3 regions of the Streptomyces sp. NPDC086080 genome follow, and region 3 is predicted to be linked to each of the others. Evidence: riboswitches for the same ligand, from Rfam matches in the RefSeq annotation. Region 3 holds a riboswitch; each other region holds the start of a gene.
The links. A riboswitch is a leader RNA that binds a small molecule or an ion and turns the genes downstream of it on or off. The one in region 3 is predicted to bind thiamine pyrophosphate.
Positions count from the first base shown of each region.

Region 1: another riboswitch for thiamine pyrophosphate. It lies ahead of ACIF9R_RS10600 (thiamine ABC transporter substrate binding subunit); the one in region 3 lies ahead of thiO (glycine oxidase ThiO).
Region 2: another riboswitch for thiamine pyrophosphate. It lies ahead of thiC (phosphomethylpyrimidine synthase ThiC); the one in region 3 lies ahead of thiO (glycine oxidase ThiO).

Region 1 covers NZ_JBITRU010000006.1:245,052-250,783, forward strand. The annotation lists gene frr (ribosome recycling factor) at 1-319, shown strand, start outside; gene ACIF9R_RS10590 (phosphatidate cytidylyltransferase) at 445-1,443, shown strand; gene rlmN (23S rRNA (adenine(2503)-C(2))-methyltransferase RlmN) at 1,710-2,840, shown strand; TPP riboswitch at 2,865-2,970, shown strand; gene ACIF9R_RS10600 (thiamine ABC transporter substrate binding subunit) at 3,051-4,133, shown strand; gene ACIF9R_RS10605 (ABC transporter permease) at 4,181-5,732, shown strand, end outside.
Region 2 covers NZ_JBITRU010000007.1:193,944-199,675, forward strand. The annotation lists gene ACIF9R_RS11745 (YibE/F family protein) at 1-1,341, opposite strand, end outside; TPP riboswitch at 1,414-1,601, shown strand; gene thiC (phosphomethylpyrimidine synthase ThiC) at 1,594-3,405, shown strand; gene ACIF9R_RS11755 (DUF1540 domain-containing protein) at 3,497-3,799, opposite strand; gene ACIF9R_RS11760 (VWA domain-containing protein) at 4,007-5,392, shown strand; gene ACIF9R_RS11765 (hypothetical protein) at 5,474-5,732, opposite strand, start outside.
Region 3 covers NZ_JBITRU010000003.1:27,204-32,935, forward strand. The annotation lists gene ACIF9R_RS04260 (thiazole synthase) at 1-365, opposite strand, end outside; gene thiS (sulfur carrier protein ThiS) at 368-568, opposite strand; gene thiO (glycine oxidase ThiO) at 565-1,731, opposite strand; TPP riboswitch at 1,729-1,840, opposite strand; gene ACIF9R_RS04275 (hypothetical protein) at 1,877-2,242, shown strand; gene ACIF9R_RS04280 (NAD(P)/FAD-dependent oxidoreductase) at 2,256-3,497, shown strand; gene ACIF9R_RS04285 (Rv2175c family DNA-binding protein) at 3,602-3,967, shown strand; gene thiE (thiamine phosphate synthase) at 4,551-5,213, shown strand; gene metF (methylenetetrahydrofolate reductase [NAD(P)H]) at 5,321-5,732, shown strand, end outside.

The DNA.
Region 1 (5,732 bases), on a different contig from region 3:
GGCGATCCGCGACTCCGACCTGGGCGTCAACCCGAGCAACGACGGCAACATCATCCGGGTGGTGTTCCCCGAACTGACCGAGGAGCGCCGCCGCGACTACATCAAGGTCGCCAAGGGCAAGGGTGAGGACGCCAAGATCTCGATCCGTTCCGTGCGCCGCAAGGCCAAGGAGACCATCGACAAGATGATCAAGGACGGCGAGGTCGGCGAGGACGAGGGCCGCCGTGCGGAGAAGGAGCTCGACGACACCACCGCGAAGTACGTCGCCCAGGTGGACGAGCTCCTGAAGCACAAGGAAGCCGAGCTGCTCGAGGTCTGATGAACGACTCTTCCTGGGGGACGCCGCAGACCGGGTACTGGGGCCCTTCCGATCACGGGCCCGGCCAGGGCGCTGTCCCGGCGGGTCCCGCGTACGATGCGCACTACGTACAGCAGACGCGCCCCATGCCCATCGTGCCCGACGTACCCGAACACGGCGGAGACCAGGAGGTGGACCGGGGGGCCGTTCGGCTGAGCGGCCCCCTGTTCCGAGACGAGATGCCGCAGGCACGGCCCCACCCCGGGGAGGTGTCGCAGAATCCGGAGCCCATGCCCCACGCCCCGCAGCCGGCGCCCGCCCCGCAGAAGAAGAGCGCGGGGCGCGACCTCGGCTCCGCGATAGGCGTCGGCGTCGGCCTGGGAGCGGTGATCGTCGCTTCGCTGTTCGTCGTCAAGGCCGTCTTCGTCGGCGTGGTCGCCGTCGCCGTCGTGGTGGGCCTGTGGGAGCTGACCAAGCGGCTCGACGAACGCAAGGGCATCAAGGCGCCCCTCGTTCCGCTGGCGCTCGGCGGTGCGGCCATGGTCGTCACCGGGTACGCGCGGGGAGCCGAGGGCGCGTGGGTCGCCATGGCGCTCACCACGCTGGCGGTACTCGTCTGGCGTATGACGGCGCCGCCCGAGAACTACCTCAGGGATGTCACGGCGGGTGTCTTCGCCGCGTTCTACGTCCCGTTCCTGGCGACCTTCGTCGCGATGATGCTCACCGCCGACGACGGCGCCTGGCGCGTCCTCACCTTCCTGCTGCTGACGGTGGTCAGCGACACGGGCGCGTACGCCGTCGGCTGGCGCTTCGGTACCCACAAGCTCGCCCCGCGGATCAGCCCCGGCAAGACCCGTGAGGGCCTGCTGGGCGCGATCGGCTTCGCCATGGTCGCGGGCGCGCTGTGCATGCAGTTCCTGATCGACGACGGCAGCTGGTGGCAGGGCCTGCTGCTCGGCCTCGCGGTCGCCGCCAGCGCCACCCTGGGCGACCTCGGCGAGTCCATGATCAAACGCGACCTGGGCATCAAGGACATGGGCACGCTGCTCCCGGGCCACGGCGGCATCATGGACCGTTTGGACTCCTTGTTGCCGACGGCTCCCGTGGTGTGGTTGCTGCTGGTCCTGTTTGTCGGGTCGGGGTGAGGCAGATGGGCCACGGGGCCGCGCGGCGGTAGCCGCACATCGCTACAGCATGGACCGTTTGGACTTCTTGTTGCCGACGGCTCCCGTGGTGTGGCTGCTGCTGGTGATCTTCGTCGGATCGGGTTGACGGCGAACAGGTACCCTGGAAGGGCTCGCGGTGGACTGCGGGCCCTTTCGTACGTCCCCGCCCCGCGCGGGTCGTCTCCTGGCTCAGGCACAGCGGTGCCATCGCCCCCGCCTGTGCGGCATTGCCAGACCCCGTCGTCATGAGGAGTTGCCCGACCGTGGCCCGTCCCGTTCCCGGTGAGCTCACCTTCGTCGCCCCCCGCGGAGCGAAGCGGCCGCCGCGGCACCTTGCCGATCTCACGCCCGCCGAGCGCAAGGAGGCCGTCGCCGCGGCCGGTGAGAAGCCGTTCCGTGCCAAGCAGCTCTCGCAGCACTACTTCGCACGGTACGCGCACGACCCGGAGCAGTGGACCGACATCCCGGCCGGCTCGCGCGGCAGGCTCCAGGAGGCGCTGCTTCCTGAGCTGATGACCGTCGTACGGCATCTGTCCACCGATCAGGGCACCACCCGCAAGACGCTGTGGAAGCTGTTCGACGGGACGCTCGTCGAGTCGGTACTGATGCGCTACCCGGACCGGGTGACCATGTGCATCAGCTCCCAGGCGGGCTGCGGCATGAACTGCCCGTTCTGCGCGACCGGGCAGGCCGGTCTTGACCGGAACCTGTCGACCGCCGAGATCGTGCACCAGATCGTGGACGGGATGCGGGCGCTCCGGGACGGCGAGGTGCCCGGGGGCCCGGCGCGGCTCAGCAACATCGTGTTCATGGGCATGGGTGAGCCGCTCGCCAACTACAACCGGGTCGTCGGGGCCATCCGCCGCCTCACCGACCCCGAGCCGGACGGGCTCGGGCTGTCACAGCGTGGGATCACCGTGTCCACGGTCGGTCTCGTCCCGGCGATCCACCGGTTCACCGGCGAGGGCTTCAAGTGCCGGCTGGCCATCTCGCTGCACGCCCCCGACGACGAACTGCGCGACACCCTCGTCCCCGTGAACACGCGGTGGAAGGTGCGCGAGGTGCTCGACGCCGGGTTCGAGTACGCGGCCACCTCCGGGCGGCGGCTGTCCATCGAGTACGCGCTGATCCGGGACATCAACGACCAGGCCTGGCGTGGTGACCGCCTCGGGCGGATGCTCAAGGGCCGTCCCGTGCACGTCAACCTCATCCCGCTCAACCCCACGCCCGGCTCCAAATGGACCGCCTCCCGCCCCGAGGACGAGAAGGCGTTCGTCGAGGCGATCGCCGCGCACGGGGTGCCGGTCACGATCAGGGACACCCGTGGACAGGAGATCGACGGGGCGTGTGGTCAGCTCGCCGCGAGCGAGAGGTAGTGTGACTCGCGTAAGCACATCTTCATATTCCGACAGGGGAGCGCCACAGCGCTGAGAGTGCGGCACCGGCCGCAGACCCTCCGAACCTGGCCCAGGTCATTCTGGGTAGGGAGATCGGTCATCACTCGAGCTGTTGCGCCCTGCCCGGGATCTCACCCAGAGGTCCCGGGCGGGGCCGCGTCTCTTCCTGGTCACTCCAGGAGGAATCAAGTGGGTATCACCAAGAAGGTCATGGTTCTGGCCGCCGGGCTGGGACTGGTCGCGCTGTCCGCGTGCGGGTCGTCGGACGGCGGCGACGCGGGGGACGGCGGGTCCGGGACCGTGACCCTCGTCAGCCACAACTCGTGGGCCGTGTCGAAGGACGTCGTCGCGGACTTCGAGAAGCAGTCCGGCTACCGGTTGAAGGTCCTCGAGGACGGCGATGCCGGGCAGGCCGTGAACAAGGCCGTCCTGACCAAGGACAACCCGCAGGGCGACGTCTTCTTCGGCGTCGACAACACCCTGCTCTCCCGCGCTCTGGACAACGGACTGTTCCAGCCGTACGAGGCGAAGGACGCGGAGCTGATCCTGCCCGAGTACCGGGTCGACGAGGACAAGCACCGGGTCACCCCCGTCGACAGCGGTGACGTCTGCGTCAACTACGACAAGGCGTGGTTCGCCGAGAACGACCTGACTCCGCCCCGGACCTTCGACGACCTGGTCGAGCCCGAGTACAAGAACCTCCTCGTGGTCGAGAACGCCTCCACCTCCTCGCCCGGTCTCGGCTTCCTGCTCGGAACGGCCGCCCAGTACGGTGACGACGGCTGGCCGGACTACTGGAAGAAGCTCAAGGCCAACGGTGTGAAGGTGGTCGACGGCTGGGAGCAGGCCTACAACGAGGAGTTCTCCGGCTCGGCCGGCGGCAAGCAGGCCAAGGCCGACCGTCCGCTGGTGGTGTCGTACGCCTCCTCGCCGCCCGCCGAGGTGATCTACGCCGACCCCAGGCCGGACACCGCGCCCACCGGCGTGGCCGAGGGCACCTGCTTCCGTCAGGTCGAGTACGCGGGGCTGCTGAGCAACGCGAAGAACCCCGAGGGCGGCAAGGCCCTCATCGACTTCCTGATCGGCGAGCGGTTCCAGAACGACATGCCGCTCAACATGTTCGTGTACCCGGTGCGGGAGGGCGCCCAGGTGCCCGAGGAGTTCGCGACGTTCGGTCCGCAGGCCAAGGACCCGCAGACCATGGACCCGCAGAAGATCGCCGCCAACCGTGACCAGTGGGTCAAGTCGTGGACCTCGCTCGTACTGAAGTGACGCGAGCCGCGGCGAAGCGGCGCGGGAGCGCGGCGCGGCTCGGCCTGATGGCCGTGCCGGTCGCGTTCTTCGCCGTGTTCTTCGCCTATCCCGTCGCCGCGATCGTCGCGCGCGGACTGAAGACCGACGGGACCTGGCACCTCGGGCGGATCGGGGACGTACTGGCGCAGTCCGACGTCCGGCAGGTGCTGTGGTTCACCACCTGGCAGGCGTGTGCCTCCACCGCCCTCACCCTGCTGATCGCCCTGCCCGGCGCGTATGTCTTCGCGCGCTACGACTTTCCCGGCAAGCAGGTGCTGCGGGCCGTGGTCACCGTGCCCTTCGTCCTGCCGACGGTCGTCGTCGGTACGGCGTTCATGGCGCTGGTCGGTCGCGGCGGCCTCCTCGACGACGTGTGGGGCGTACGGCTGGACACCACGGTGTGGGCGATCCTGCTCGCGCATGTCTTCTTCAACTACGCCGTCGTCGTACGCACCGTGGGCGGGCTGTGGTCCCAGCTCGACCCGCGGCAGGAGGAGGCCGCGCGGATGCTCGGCGCCTCGCGGTTCGCGGCCTGGCGGACCGTCACCCTGCCCGCGCTCGCGCCCGCCGTGGCCGCGGCGGCGCTGATGGTCTTCCTGTTCACCTTCACGTCCTTCGGAGTGGTGCAGATCCTGGGCGGGCCGGCGTTCTCCACCCTCGAAGTGGAGATCTACCGGCAGACCTCCGAGATCTTCGACCTGTCCACGGCCGCCGTCCTGACGATGGTCCAGTTCGCCGCCGTGGGCTCGATCCTCGTCCTGCATGCCTGGACCGTACGGCGCCGGGAGAGCGCGCTGCGGCTGGTGGACGCCGCGGTGACCGCACGCCGGCCGCGTGGCGCGGGGCAGTGGGCGCTCCTCGGTGGGGTCGTCGCCACCGTCGCCGTACTGATCCTGCTGCCCCTCGCGGTGCTGGTGGAACGGTCCCTCGGTGGCGCGGGCCTCGGCTACTACCGGGCGCTGACCGAGGACGACGGGGGCGTGTTCCTGGTCGCGCCCATCGAGGCGGTGGGCAACTCGCTGCAGTACGCCGTCGCCGCCACCGGCATCGCCGTGCTGATCGGCTCTCTCGCCGCCGTGGCACTGACCCGGCGGGACGCCGGACGGCTGGTGCGCGGGTTCGACGCGCTGCTGATGCTGCCGCTCGGGGTGTCTGCGGTGACCGTGGGCTTCGGCTTCCTGATCGCTCTCGACGAGCCTCCGCTGGACCTCCGGGCCTCCTGGATCCTGGTCCCGCTGGCCCAGGCGCTGGTCGGTGTCCCCTTCGTCGTGCGGACCATGCTGCCCGTGCTGCGGGCCGTGGACGTACGGCTGCGGGAGGCGGCGGCGGTGCTCGGGGCGTCGCCGTGGCGGGCGTGGCGGGAGGTGGACCTGCCGTTGGTGCGGCGGGCGCTGCTGATCGCGGCCGGGTTCGCCTTCGCCGTGTCGCTCGGGGAGTTCGGGGCGACGGTGTTCATCGCACGGCCGGAGAATCCGACCCTGCCGGTGGCCGTGGCGCGGCTGCTGGGGCGGCCCGGGGACCTCAACTACGGTCAGGCGATGGCCCTCTCGACGATTCTGATGATCGTGTGCGCGGTGG
Region 2 (5,732 bases), on a different contig from region 3:
TGCCCGTCCCTCCTGAGCCCCTGCCGCCGGACGGTCGGCCGAGACCACCAGTGCGGCCAGCACCGTCGTGACCGGCACCGAGGCGACCAGACCGATCGAGCCGATCAGGGTACGCACGATCTCCTCCGCGACCAGCTCGCTGTTGGCGACCGTCCCCACACTGCTCTGAGCGATGGAGAACAGCAGCAGCAGGGGCAGCGCGGCGCCCGCATAAGCGAGGACCAGGGTATTGACCACGGACGCGATGTGATCGCGGCCGATACGGATACCCGCGCGGTACAGCCCGCGACGGCCCAGCGACGGATTGGCCTCGTGCAGCTCCCAGACCGCGGACGTCTGCGTGACCGTCACGTCGTCGAGGACACCGAGTGAACCGATGATCACGCCGGCCAGCAGCAGTCCGCTCATGTCGATGTCGGGATACAGCCCGTGAATCAGACCGGTGTTGTCATCCGTGTTGCCGGTGAGCGCGGCCCAGTCGATGAACACCGAACCCAGGAGGCCGATCAGCAGCAACGAGATGAGGGTGCCGAGCACCGCCACCGATGTACGTGCCGAGAGTCCATGACAGAGATACAGGGCCAGCAACATGATCGCGCTTGCTCCCACCACGGCCACGAGCAGTGGGTTCGACCCCTGCAGGATGGCCGGCAGGATGAAGAAGTTCAGCACCAGGAAGCTGACCGCCAAGGCGACGAGCGCCATGACACCGCGCAGCCGTCCCACGGCCACGACGGCGAGTGCGAAGATGCCCGCGAGCAGCGCCAGAGGGAGGCGCCGGTTCACATCGGTGACCGAGTACTGCAGGTCTTCGGGAGCGGAGGGCTCGTAGGCGACCACGACCTTCTGACCCTGCTCCAACTGACGGCTCTGGTCCGGCTGCACGATCTCGTTGAACGTACGGCCCTTGTCGTCGCCGGTATCGACCCGGATTGTCGCCTTCTTGCAGGTACCGTCCTCCTGCTGCTGGGCGGAGGACCCCTCGGCCGTGGACGTGTCACCCGTCGGCACGCTTCCGGAAGCGTTCACGGACTGGCAGCTCACCTCGACCACCTTGGTGACCGTGGCGTCCTGTGTCTGCCGGTCGAAACCGACGCCGGTGCGTTCGTGCGCCGGGGCGCCGCCCGGCCACAGCACGGCGAGTCCGATCAGCACCGCCGCGGCGAACGGGACCAGGATGGCCGCGATGACCTTGCGCAGATGCCGGGAGACGGGCGCCGCCGGGCCGTGGCTGTGGCTGTGGCCGTGCCCCTGTCCGGGCCCGTGCCCGTGTCCGCTCCCGGCGTCGGCGCCGTGGGGTGGTTCGGGCGGTGGAAACGGGGGAGGCTGAGTCGGGGTCACCGCCCGATCATCGCAAGAAGCGAGGGGGCCCTCTGTTCACCGCGCCAGAAGTGACGCTAGCGTGGTGACACCTTTTGTACACGCGGGAGCTCGGAGCACCGGGCTGAGAGGGCGCTGACCTCCGTATCAGCGACGTTTCACATGAAACATCACGGCAGTCCCAGTGATGTGTCACACGGAACGTCAGACGGAAGCCGCTGCGTCGACCGCCGAACCTGTTACCGGGTAATGCCGGCGTAGGGAGTAGGTCTCATGACCAACAAGGACGCACGCACGCCTGCCTCCACGCAGAACCCGACGGAGACGTCGGCGAACGGGGAGAACGGGACGTCCGTCGGCTGGCACAAGGCGTACGTCAGGGGCACTCGCCCCGACCTGCGGGTGCCGGTCCGCCAGGTGCATCTCACCAACGGGCAGTCGGTCACCCTGTACGACACATCCGGCCCGTACACCGATCCGCTCGTGGACACTGACGTGCGCAGGGGCCTGGCCCCGTTGCGGGAGAACTGGATCGTGGCCCGCGGTGACGCGGAGGAGTACGCGGGCCGTCCCGTCCGCCCCGAGGACGACGGAGTCAAGCACACCTCCCCGCGTGGGGGCCTGCGCAACCTGGACGCCGTCTTTCCGGGGCGGCCACGCCTGCCGCGCCGTGGCCGTCCGGGCCGGGCGGTCACGCAGCTGGCGTACGCGCGCCGCGGAGAGATCACGCCTGAGATGGAGTTCGTGGCGATCCGGGAGAATGTCTCTCCCGAGGTGGTCCGCGAGGAGATCGCGGCGGGACGGGCGGTGCTGCCGGCCAACGTCAACCACCCCGAGACCGAACCGATGATCATCGGCAAGCGGTTCCTGGTGAAGGTCAACGCGAATATCGGCAACTCGGCGGTGACGTCCTCCATCGAGGAGGAAGTGGAGAAGATGACCTGGGCGACCCGCTGGGGCGCGGACACGGTCATGGACCTCTCCACCGGCCGCAACATCCACACCACGCGCGAGTGGGTGCTGCGCAACTCCCCCGTCCCCATCGGCACCGTGCCGCTCTATCAGGCCCTGGAGAAGGTCGACGGCCGGGCCGAGGAGCTGACCTGGGACATCTACAAGGACACGGTCATCGAACAGGCCGAGCAGGGCGTGGACTACATGACGGTCCACGCGGGTGTGCGTCTCGCGTATGTACCGCTCACCGCCCACCGCAAGACAGGGATCGTCTCGCGCGGCGGCTCGATCATGGCCGCCTGGTGCCTGGCGCACCACAAGGAATCGTTCCTGTACGAGAACTTCGAGGAGCTCTGCGAGATCCTCGCCGCGTACGACGTCACCTACTCGCTCGGCGACGGCCTGCGGCCCGGCTCCATCGCGGACGCCAACGACGAGGCGCAGTTCGCGGAGCTGCGCACGCTCGGGGAACTCAACAGGGTCGCGAAGCGTTTCCACGTACAGACCATGATCGAAGGGCCGGGCCACGTCCCGATGCACAAGATCAAGGAGAACATCGACCTTCAGCAGGAGATCTGCGATGAAGCCCCGTTCTATACGCTCGGCCCGCTGACCACCGACGTCGCGCCGGCGTACGACCACATCACCTCCGGCATAGGTGCCGCGATGATCGCCTGGTGGGGCACGGCCATGCTCTGCTACGTCACGCCCAAGGAACACCTGGGCCTGCCCAACCGTGACGACGTCAAGACCGGCGTCATCACCTACAAGATCGCCGCCCATGCGGCCGACCTGGCCAAGGGGCACCCCGGGGCGCAGGAATGGGACGACGCGCTTTCCGACGCCCGCTTCGAGTTCCGGTGGGAGGACCAGTTCAACCTCGCCCTCGACCCGGACACGGCCCGCGCGTTCCACGACGAGACCCTCCCGGCGGAACCCGCCAAGACGGCCCACTTCTGCTCGATGTGCGGTCCGAAATTCTGTTCGATGAAGATCAGCAGAAGCATCACGGAGCAGTTCGGCGGTGACGATCCGCAGGCCGGTGACGATGAGGTTCGGGCGGGGATGCTGGCCAAGTCCGCCGAGTTCGCCGCCCGGGGGAACAGGCTCTACCTGCCGATCGCGGACTGATGTTCCGGCGTCTCAGTGGCCCCCGGCACAGCTGTCGGGGACCACTGAGACCTCGGCACCGACTCGCGTTCCCGAGGGCCGCGCCCGTCGCTCAGGCCCGAGCGTAGGTGAGGCAGTCAACCCGCTCGCGCTCGTAGCCGACGGTGATGGCCGGGGCGTGGCACTCCAGCGCGGTGTTGTGGCGGCAGTCGGCCATCTTGCACGCGCCGACCCGTCCGGTGACGGAGGGCTCTCCGCCCTCCATGTCCGCGCTCATGAACGTGTCGCAGACGGGTTTGCCGACATCGCCCACAGTGATCGCCGCGGCGTGACAGGTGTGGTCGTTGTTGTATGCGCATCCCTCGGCCGCGCACTGGCTGATGACCGGGAGCTGCATGACGGGCGTGGCTGCCATGAGGGAACCCACTTTCTGGAGGTGACGACCACCGCGTTCTTCCTTTCCACCTTCTGCGACATCCGGTGTCGGCGCATGTCGACGCATCCAGGCCGAGGGCCCCTGAGCCGTGTGTCTGCGGCGGCCCGCTCCTCGACCTGTTGTCGTCCTCATGGACGAGGGAATGCGCCGACCCGTGTCTTCGCCGGGCGGGGGCAGACTGGCCCCATGACAGCGAGTTCGATGAGCAAGGGGTCCAATCTTCCCGTCGATGCGTCCGTGGTGCGTGCCGAGCTGGCCTGGGAGGCCGGGGCCGGGGTACCGGACGTCGATGCCTCCGCGTTGCTCCTGACGGAGTCGGGGCGGGTGCGGGACGACCGGGACTTCGTCTTCTACAACCAGCCACGGCACACCTCGGGTGCCGTGAGACACCTCGGCAAGCAGCGTGGCTCCGGCACCGCGACCGACACGGTCGAGGTGGATCTGGGCGCGGTCGAACCGGCCGTCGACCGGATCGCGCTGTGCGCGTCGGCCGACGGCGGGACCTTCGGGCAGGTACCGGGGCTGATGCTCCGGCTGCTCGACGCGGGGACGGGAGCCGAGGTCGCCCGGTTCGTGATGGCCGCGGGGAGCGAGACCGCGTTCATCGGCGGTGAGCTGTACCGGCGGCAGGGGGCGTGGAAGTTCCGCGCGGTGGGTCAGGGGTACGCCGCCGGGCTGGCCGGGCTCGCCACGGACTTCGGCATCACCGTGGACGATCCCGCACCGGCGGCTGCCCCGGTCGCGGCCCCGGCGGCTCCGCCGCCCCCTCCGGCACCCTCGCCCACCACCCCGGCACCGATGGCCGCCCCCCGGCTCACCAAGGGTGAGGAACGGCTTCCCGTCGACATGCGCAAGCGGTTGTCGCTGCGCAAGGAACAGGTGGCGGTCAGTCTGCGCAAGCACGGGGCTTCCGGGGTCACGGCGCGCGTCATCCTCGTACTGGACGCCTCCGGGTCCATGTCCTTCCTGTACTCCAAAGGCATCGTGGCCGATGTCGTCGAACGGATGGCCGCGGTGGCGGCGCAACTGGACGACGACGGAGAGATGCAGGCCTGGACCTTCGCCTCGAACCCGGCCCGGTTGCCGGATCTGCGGCTCGGCGAGCTTCCCGAGTGGCTGCGGCTGCATGTGCGGGTGGGGGAGGTGGGCCTCTTCCGGCGAGGGCGGAAGAAGGGACTGGAGCCCAGCCAGGTCGACATGCGGGACGTCGGCATCCAGAACGAGGAGCAGAAGGTGATCGCCGAGGTGCGCGCGTTCGTACGGGCTCACCCGGCATCCGCTCCGACGCTCGTGCTGTTCTTCTCCGACGGCGGTGTCTACCGGAACAAGGAGATCGAACGCGAGCTGCACGAGGCAGTGGAGGAGCCCGTCTTCTGGCAGTTCGTGGGGCTGGGCAAGTCCAACTACGGCGTGCTGGAGCGGTTGGACACGTTGCCGGGACGCCGCGTCGACAACGTCGGCTTCTTCGCCGTGGACGACATCAGCACCGTCCCCGACCCCGAGCTGTACGACCGTCTCCTGTCCGAGTTCCCGCTGTGGATCACGGCCGCGGGGCGTGCGGGCATTCTCTGAGAGTGGTGTTTCACCCATCCATCCGGCTCGCGCCCCCGAGCGCGGAGCGCAAGCCGACGGACGGGCCACCGGCCGTCCGGGCTACTCCGGTGGGTGTTCCGGGCCACCGAAGTCCGGACTCGAGTAGTCCGGACTCGAGTAGCTCGGCCGGGTGCCGCGGGCCCTGCCCTCACCGGGGCTGGAGAAGCCCGGCCGGTCGTACCCGAGGCTGGGCATCCGGCCGGCCGGTGCGGGCGGTGCCGTGTGCTGCAGCGTGGCGGCCGCCGGGTCGGTGAGGGCGTCCCGCAGGAACGGCAGGATCCCCCGCTCCAGCAGTGCTTCCCGCCAGACGTCCCTGGCC
Region 3 (5,732 bases):
AGCGTCTCCGCCGCGTCCAGCAGTTCCACCGGATCCGGCAGCAGTGTCCGCTCGTCGGCGATGACCTCCAGCTTGACCAGATCCGTGCCGAGCGCCTCCCGCGCGAGCCGTGCCGTGAGCACGGCCTCCCCGGCGGTGAAGCACCCCGCCGTGTTCGGCAGCACCCGGATGCCCAGCTTCTCCAGCACCGACAGCACGGACCCGTGCACCGAGGGGTCCACCCGCCGCATCGCGACGGTCGTCAGCTCCGTCCCGGACGCCACGAGCGCCCGCTCCAGCACATCGAGGCTCGGCGCCCCTCCGGTGCCCATGATCAGACGGGACGTGAAGGACGTACCGCCGAGGACGAACGGATCGTCGGCCATGGTCAGCCTCCTTGGACGGCGGTCAGGACCTCCACCCGGTCTCCCTCGGAGAGGGGGGTGGTGGGCCACTGCGCGCGGGGAACGACGGTTTCGTTGAGGGCGGCGGCCACTCCGGAGGGCGCCGCGGTGAGCGAGGTCACGACGAGGTGGAGAGCCGTGCCGGGCGGGTACTCCCGGGGCTCCCCGTTGACGGAGATGTTCATACGGGCTGCTCCGTGAGGGCGGTGACGCCGAACCGGAGAGGGCTGAACGGGCGGGCTTCCCAGGGCAGTTCACCGGTGGTCAGGACATCCGCCAGGGCGTCGCCGGTGACCGGTGTCAGCAGGACGCCGTTGCGGTGGTGGCCGGTGGCCAGCAGCAGCCCGTCGAGCCCGGTCGGGCCGAGCAGGGGCGCGTTGTCGGGGGAGCAGGGACGCAGCCCGGCCCGGGTCTCGGTCAGCGGCAGTTCGGTGATCCCGGGGACCAGCTCGTGGGCGTCGCGCAGCAGTTCGTACACACCTCCCGCGGTCACCGTCGTGTCCCAGCCCTTCTCCTCGCTGGTCGCGCCGATCACCAACTCACCGTTCTCGCGCGGCACCAGGTAGACATGACTGCCGCGCACCACGGCGCGCACGGTCCGGCTCAGGAAGGGGCCGGGGCCCTCCGGCATCGCCAGCCGCACCACCTGCCCCTTCACGGGCCGCACGGGCGGCAGTACGTCCGCCGGGACGCCCGCGAGCCGGCCGCTGAGACTGCCTCCCGCGAGTACCACCTGCCCGGCGCCCAGTTCGGTGCCGTCGGAGGTGAGAACGCCCCTCGCGCGGCCGCCCGCGACCACGAGCCGTTCGGCCCACGCGCGGTGGAAGGCGACGCCCGCGCGCTCACCGGCGGCGACGAGCGCGGCCGCCAGCCGCCGCGGATCGATCTGATGGTCGCCGTCCACCCGCAGTCCGCCGCGCACCCCGGGCGCGAGCATCGGTTCGAGGCGCCGGCACTCCCGCCCGGACAGCCACTGCGCGTCCAGCCCCGACCGCTGCTGCAGGGCGTGCAGTTCCCGCAGGTGGGCGCGGTCGTCGGCGTCCAGGGCCACGGCGAGCGTGCCGCAGCGGCGGTAGCCGAGGTCGTGGCCGGTGAGTTCGGTGAGCTCGGCCGCGAAGTCGGGGTAGCGCCGCGCGGAGGCGAGGTTCAGGCCGAGCAGGGTCTCCTCGCCGTAGTGCAGTTCGGTGACGGCGGCCAGCATCCCGGCGGCCACCTGGGCGGCGCCACCGCCCGGCTCGGGGTCCACCACGGTCGTGACGAGACCGCGCTGCGCGGCCCGCCAGGCCGTGACCAGGCCGATGATTCCGCCCCCTATGACGAGGACGTCTGACGTACGCGTGGGCGACATGGGCGTCCAGCCCCTCCCTTCGCCGGCATGACCCGGATCAGGTTCGTACGGTCGGAGGCCGCCAGCCTCCCTCTCAGCCCGGTGCGTCCGGGCTCCCGCGAGTGCTTTACGTTGGCCACCCTAGCGCCTGCAAGGGAGACCCCACGTGGCCCGATCGCTCGACGGACTTGTCCTCGCCCCTGTGGCCGACCAGGCTCCGGGCCAGGTCGGCACCCGTACCCGGTTCCTCTACCACGAGCGGGGCGGTGAGATCTGGGCCGAGTACGCGGGCGGCGACGTCGTGCGCGGGCACCTGGTGGGCACCCGCGAGGGGGACCGGCTGGACTTCCGGTACGTACAGCTCAAACGGGACGGTACGACGTCCTGCGGGCACTGTGTGTCCGCGGTCGTGGAGCTGCCCGACGGGCGGGTACGGCTGGAGGAGCGCTGGGAGTGGGAGTCGCAGCCGGGCAGCGGGACGAGCGTGGTGGAGCAGCTCCCGGACCACGCCGTCCCGTCGGTGACCGAGTGACTAGGGTGAGCGGGTGAGCGAGCAGACGCTGGAACCGGGACGGTCGGCACCGCGGCGGGTGGTGGTGGCGGGCGCGGGCATGGCAGGCGTGCGGACCGCGGTCGCCCTGCGGGAACAGGGATTCACCGGCACCGTGACCCTGATCGGCGCGGAGCCCCACCAGCCCTACGACCGGCCGCCGTTGTCCAAGGCGGTCCTGCTCGGCAAGGCCGAGGACTCCGCCTTCGACGTCGACTTCGAGGAACTCGGTATCGAACTGCGGCTCGGCTGCGAGGTGCGCGGCCTGCGCCCCGGCGACCACGAACTGGACACGGAGGCCGGGCCCGTCCCGTACGACGTGCTGGTGATCGCCACCGGCGCGGAGCCGGTGCGGCTGCCCGGCGCGGAGGGCGTCCGGGGCGTGCATCTGCTGCGCACCCTGGACGACGCCGAACGGCTGCGTCCGGTGCTCGCGCGGCAGCACGACGTCGTGGTGGTCGGCGCCGGCTGGATCGGCGCGGAGTTCGCCACCGCGGCCCGTGAGGCGGGCTGCGCAGTCACCGTCGTGGAGGCCGCGGAGCGGCCGCTCGCCGAGGCGCTGCCCGCCGAGGTGGCCGCCCCGATGACCGCCTGGTACGCCGAGGCGGGTGTCGCGCTGCGCACGCATGCGCGCGTGGAGCGTGTCGAGGCCGGTGCCGTGGTCCTGGACGACGGGTCGCGGCTGCCCGCGGGCGCGGTGGTCGTCGGCATCGGGGCCCGGCCCGCCACGGCGTGGCTGGCGGGTTCCGGGATCGAACTCGGGGCACGGGACGAGGTCGCCGCCGACCACCATCTGATGACCTCCCTGCCGGACGTGTACGCGGTCGGCGACTGCGCGTCCTTCCCGTCCGGGCGCTACGGCGAACGTCTGCTGGTCCACCACTGGGACAACGCCCTCCAGGGGCCGCGCACGGTCGCGACGAACATCCTCGCCGGGCAGGCCGGGCGCGGCCCGGCGGTGTACGACCCGGTGCCGTACTTCTGGTCCGAGCAGTTCGGCCGCTTCGTCCAGTACGCGGGCCACCACGCGGACGCCGACCGGACCATGTGGCGCGGGGACCCGGCGGACGCGGCGTGGAGCGTCTGCTGGCTGCGGGAGTCCCGTCTGGTCGCGTTGCTCGCCGTGGGGCGGCCCCGGGACCTGGCGCAGGGGCGCCGGCTGATCGAGGCGGGTACGGCGATGGACGCGGACCTGCTGGCGGACCCGGCGCGGCCGCTGAAGTCGGCGACGGCCTGACGGGCTTCCGGCCGGCGCGCCCCACCGGCGCGCCCGGCCCGGGCGTCCGCCCAGGTGGTGGGGGCTGACTTCCGACTGTCAGTGGCAGGTGGCAGGCTTGTCCCGTGACCGAGATTGACGCAAAGATCGATGCTCTCGTCCCCGCCTGGCTCACTCTCCCCGACATCGCCGAGCAGTTCGGCGTCGAGGTGACGCGCGTCCGGCAGCTGGTCAAGGACGGCCAGCTCATCGCCGTACGCCGAGGTGAGAACCGCGCGCTGCACGTCCCCGCCGCCTTCATCGACGGGGACAAGGTGGTCAAGGGCCTCAGTGGCACCCTGACGCTCCTGCGGGACGACGGTTTCACGGACGAAGAGATGCTGGAGTGGCTGTTCACCCCCGACCCGAGCCTGCCGGGCACCCCCGCGCAGGCGCTCGGCGAGAATCGTGGCACGGAGGTGAAGCGCCGGGCCCAGGCACTCGCCGTCTGACCGGCACCCGACCGCAGTCATGGACCACACCGGCCGGGGCGGGTGAGCCCCGGCCGGGGGCCCGCCTGTGCGGGCAGCCCTCCGCTCCGGTCTCGGCCGGCGGCATCCGCGGACGACCTGCCGGGCGGAGGCCGCGCGCCGGGTCCACCGGGTCCACCGGTTCGTGCGCGCCTGGCACCCTGGGCGCGGCCGAGGGGGCTGCGGGTGTGGGCCGCCGGCCGTGGGCGGTGTGCCGGGTGGGGCTGTGTGACGAGGCCGCCGGGCCCGCCGAGTCCGTACGGGCAGGGTGCTTCGGGGGTGGCCGAGGGAGCTGCGCGTCCCGGCTCGCCGTGGGCGGTGGCCGCCCGGCGAGGCCCGCCGGGTCCACCGGGTTCGCAGGCTCATGACACCCTGGGCGCGGCTGAGGCGTCTGCGTGTGCCAGCTGTCGGCCCGCCGTGGGCGGTGTGCCGGCGGGGGACATCCGTGGACGGCCCGCCGGGTGCGGGACGCGCCCGCGCACGACCTGCCGGGCCGCACAGGCCCGGCGCCAGCCGTCGGGCCTGTCCGGTCCGTACGCCCACGACACCCTGGGGGGACACTCGTATGACCGACACCGCACGCCTCCGGCTCGCCGGCGCCCGGGTCTATCTCTGCACCGACGCGCGCAAGCGACAGGGGGACCTCCTGGAGTTCCTGGACGCGGTGCTGGCCGGCGGGGTCGACATCGTGCAGCTGCGGGACAAGGGGATGGAGGCCGCCGAGGAGCTGGAGCACCTGGCGGTCTTCGCCGACGCCTGCGCCCGGCACGGCAAGCTGCTCGCGGTCAACGACCGCGCGGACGTCGCCCACGCCGCCGGAGCCGATGTCCTCCACCTCGGCCAGGGCGACCTCCCGGTCCCCGCCGCCCGTGCCCTGCTCGGCGACGGCGTCCTGATCGGCCGCTCCACCCACGCCGAGTCCGAGGCCGCCGCGGCCGCCGTCCAGCCCGGCACGGACTACTTCTGCACGGGCCCCTGCTGGCCCACCCCCACCAAGCCGGGCCGCCACGCCCCGGGCCTGGACCTGGTCCGTTACACCGCCGGCCTCGGCACCGACCGGCCCTGGTTCGCCATCGGCGGTATCGACCTCGGCAACCTCGACGAGGTCCTGGACGCGGGCGCCCGCCGGGTCGTCGTCGTCCGCGCGATCACCGACGCCGACGACCCGGGTGCGGCGGCCGCCGGGTTCGCGCGGCGGATACGGCAGGCCGTTCCGGATGCCGGATGACCACCGCGCGTCTCACATCCGTCCAAGGGGTGGACAGCAAGTCGGCAAATCAGACAAATATCCCGCTTCTGGTTGGGGGACCGCCGCCCCCTGGCTAACCTGCCGGTATGGCCCTCGGAACCGCATCCACGTGGACTGACCGCGCACGGACCGTGCGCGACATGCTCGCCGCAGGCAGAACGACGTACTCCTTCGAGTTCTCGGCGCCGAAGACCCCCAAGGGCGAGCGGAACCTGTGGAGCGCGCTGCGCAGGGTCGAGGCGGTGGCCCCGGACTTCGTCTCCGTGACGTACGGAGCCGGCGGCTCCACCCGCGCCGGAACGGTCAGGGAGACCGAGCAGATCGTCTCCGACACCACCCTCACCCCGGTCGCCCATCTCACCGCCGTCGACCACTCCGTCGCCGAACTGCGCAACATCATCGGCCAGTACGCCGACGCCGGGATCCGCAACATGCTCGCCGTACGGGGCGACCCGCCCGGCGACCCCATGGGTGAGTGGGTGCCGCACCCGCAGGGCC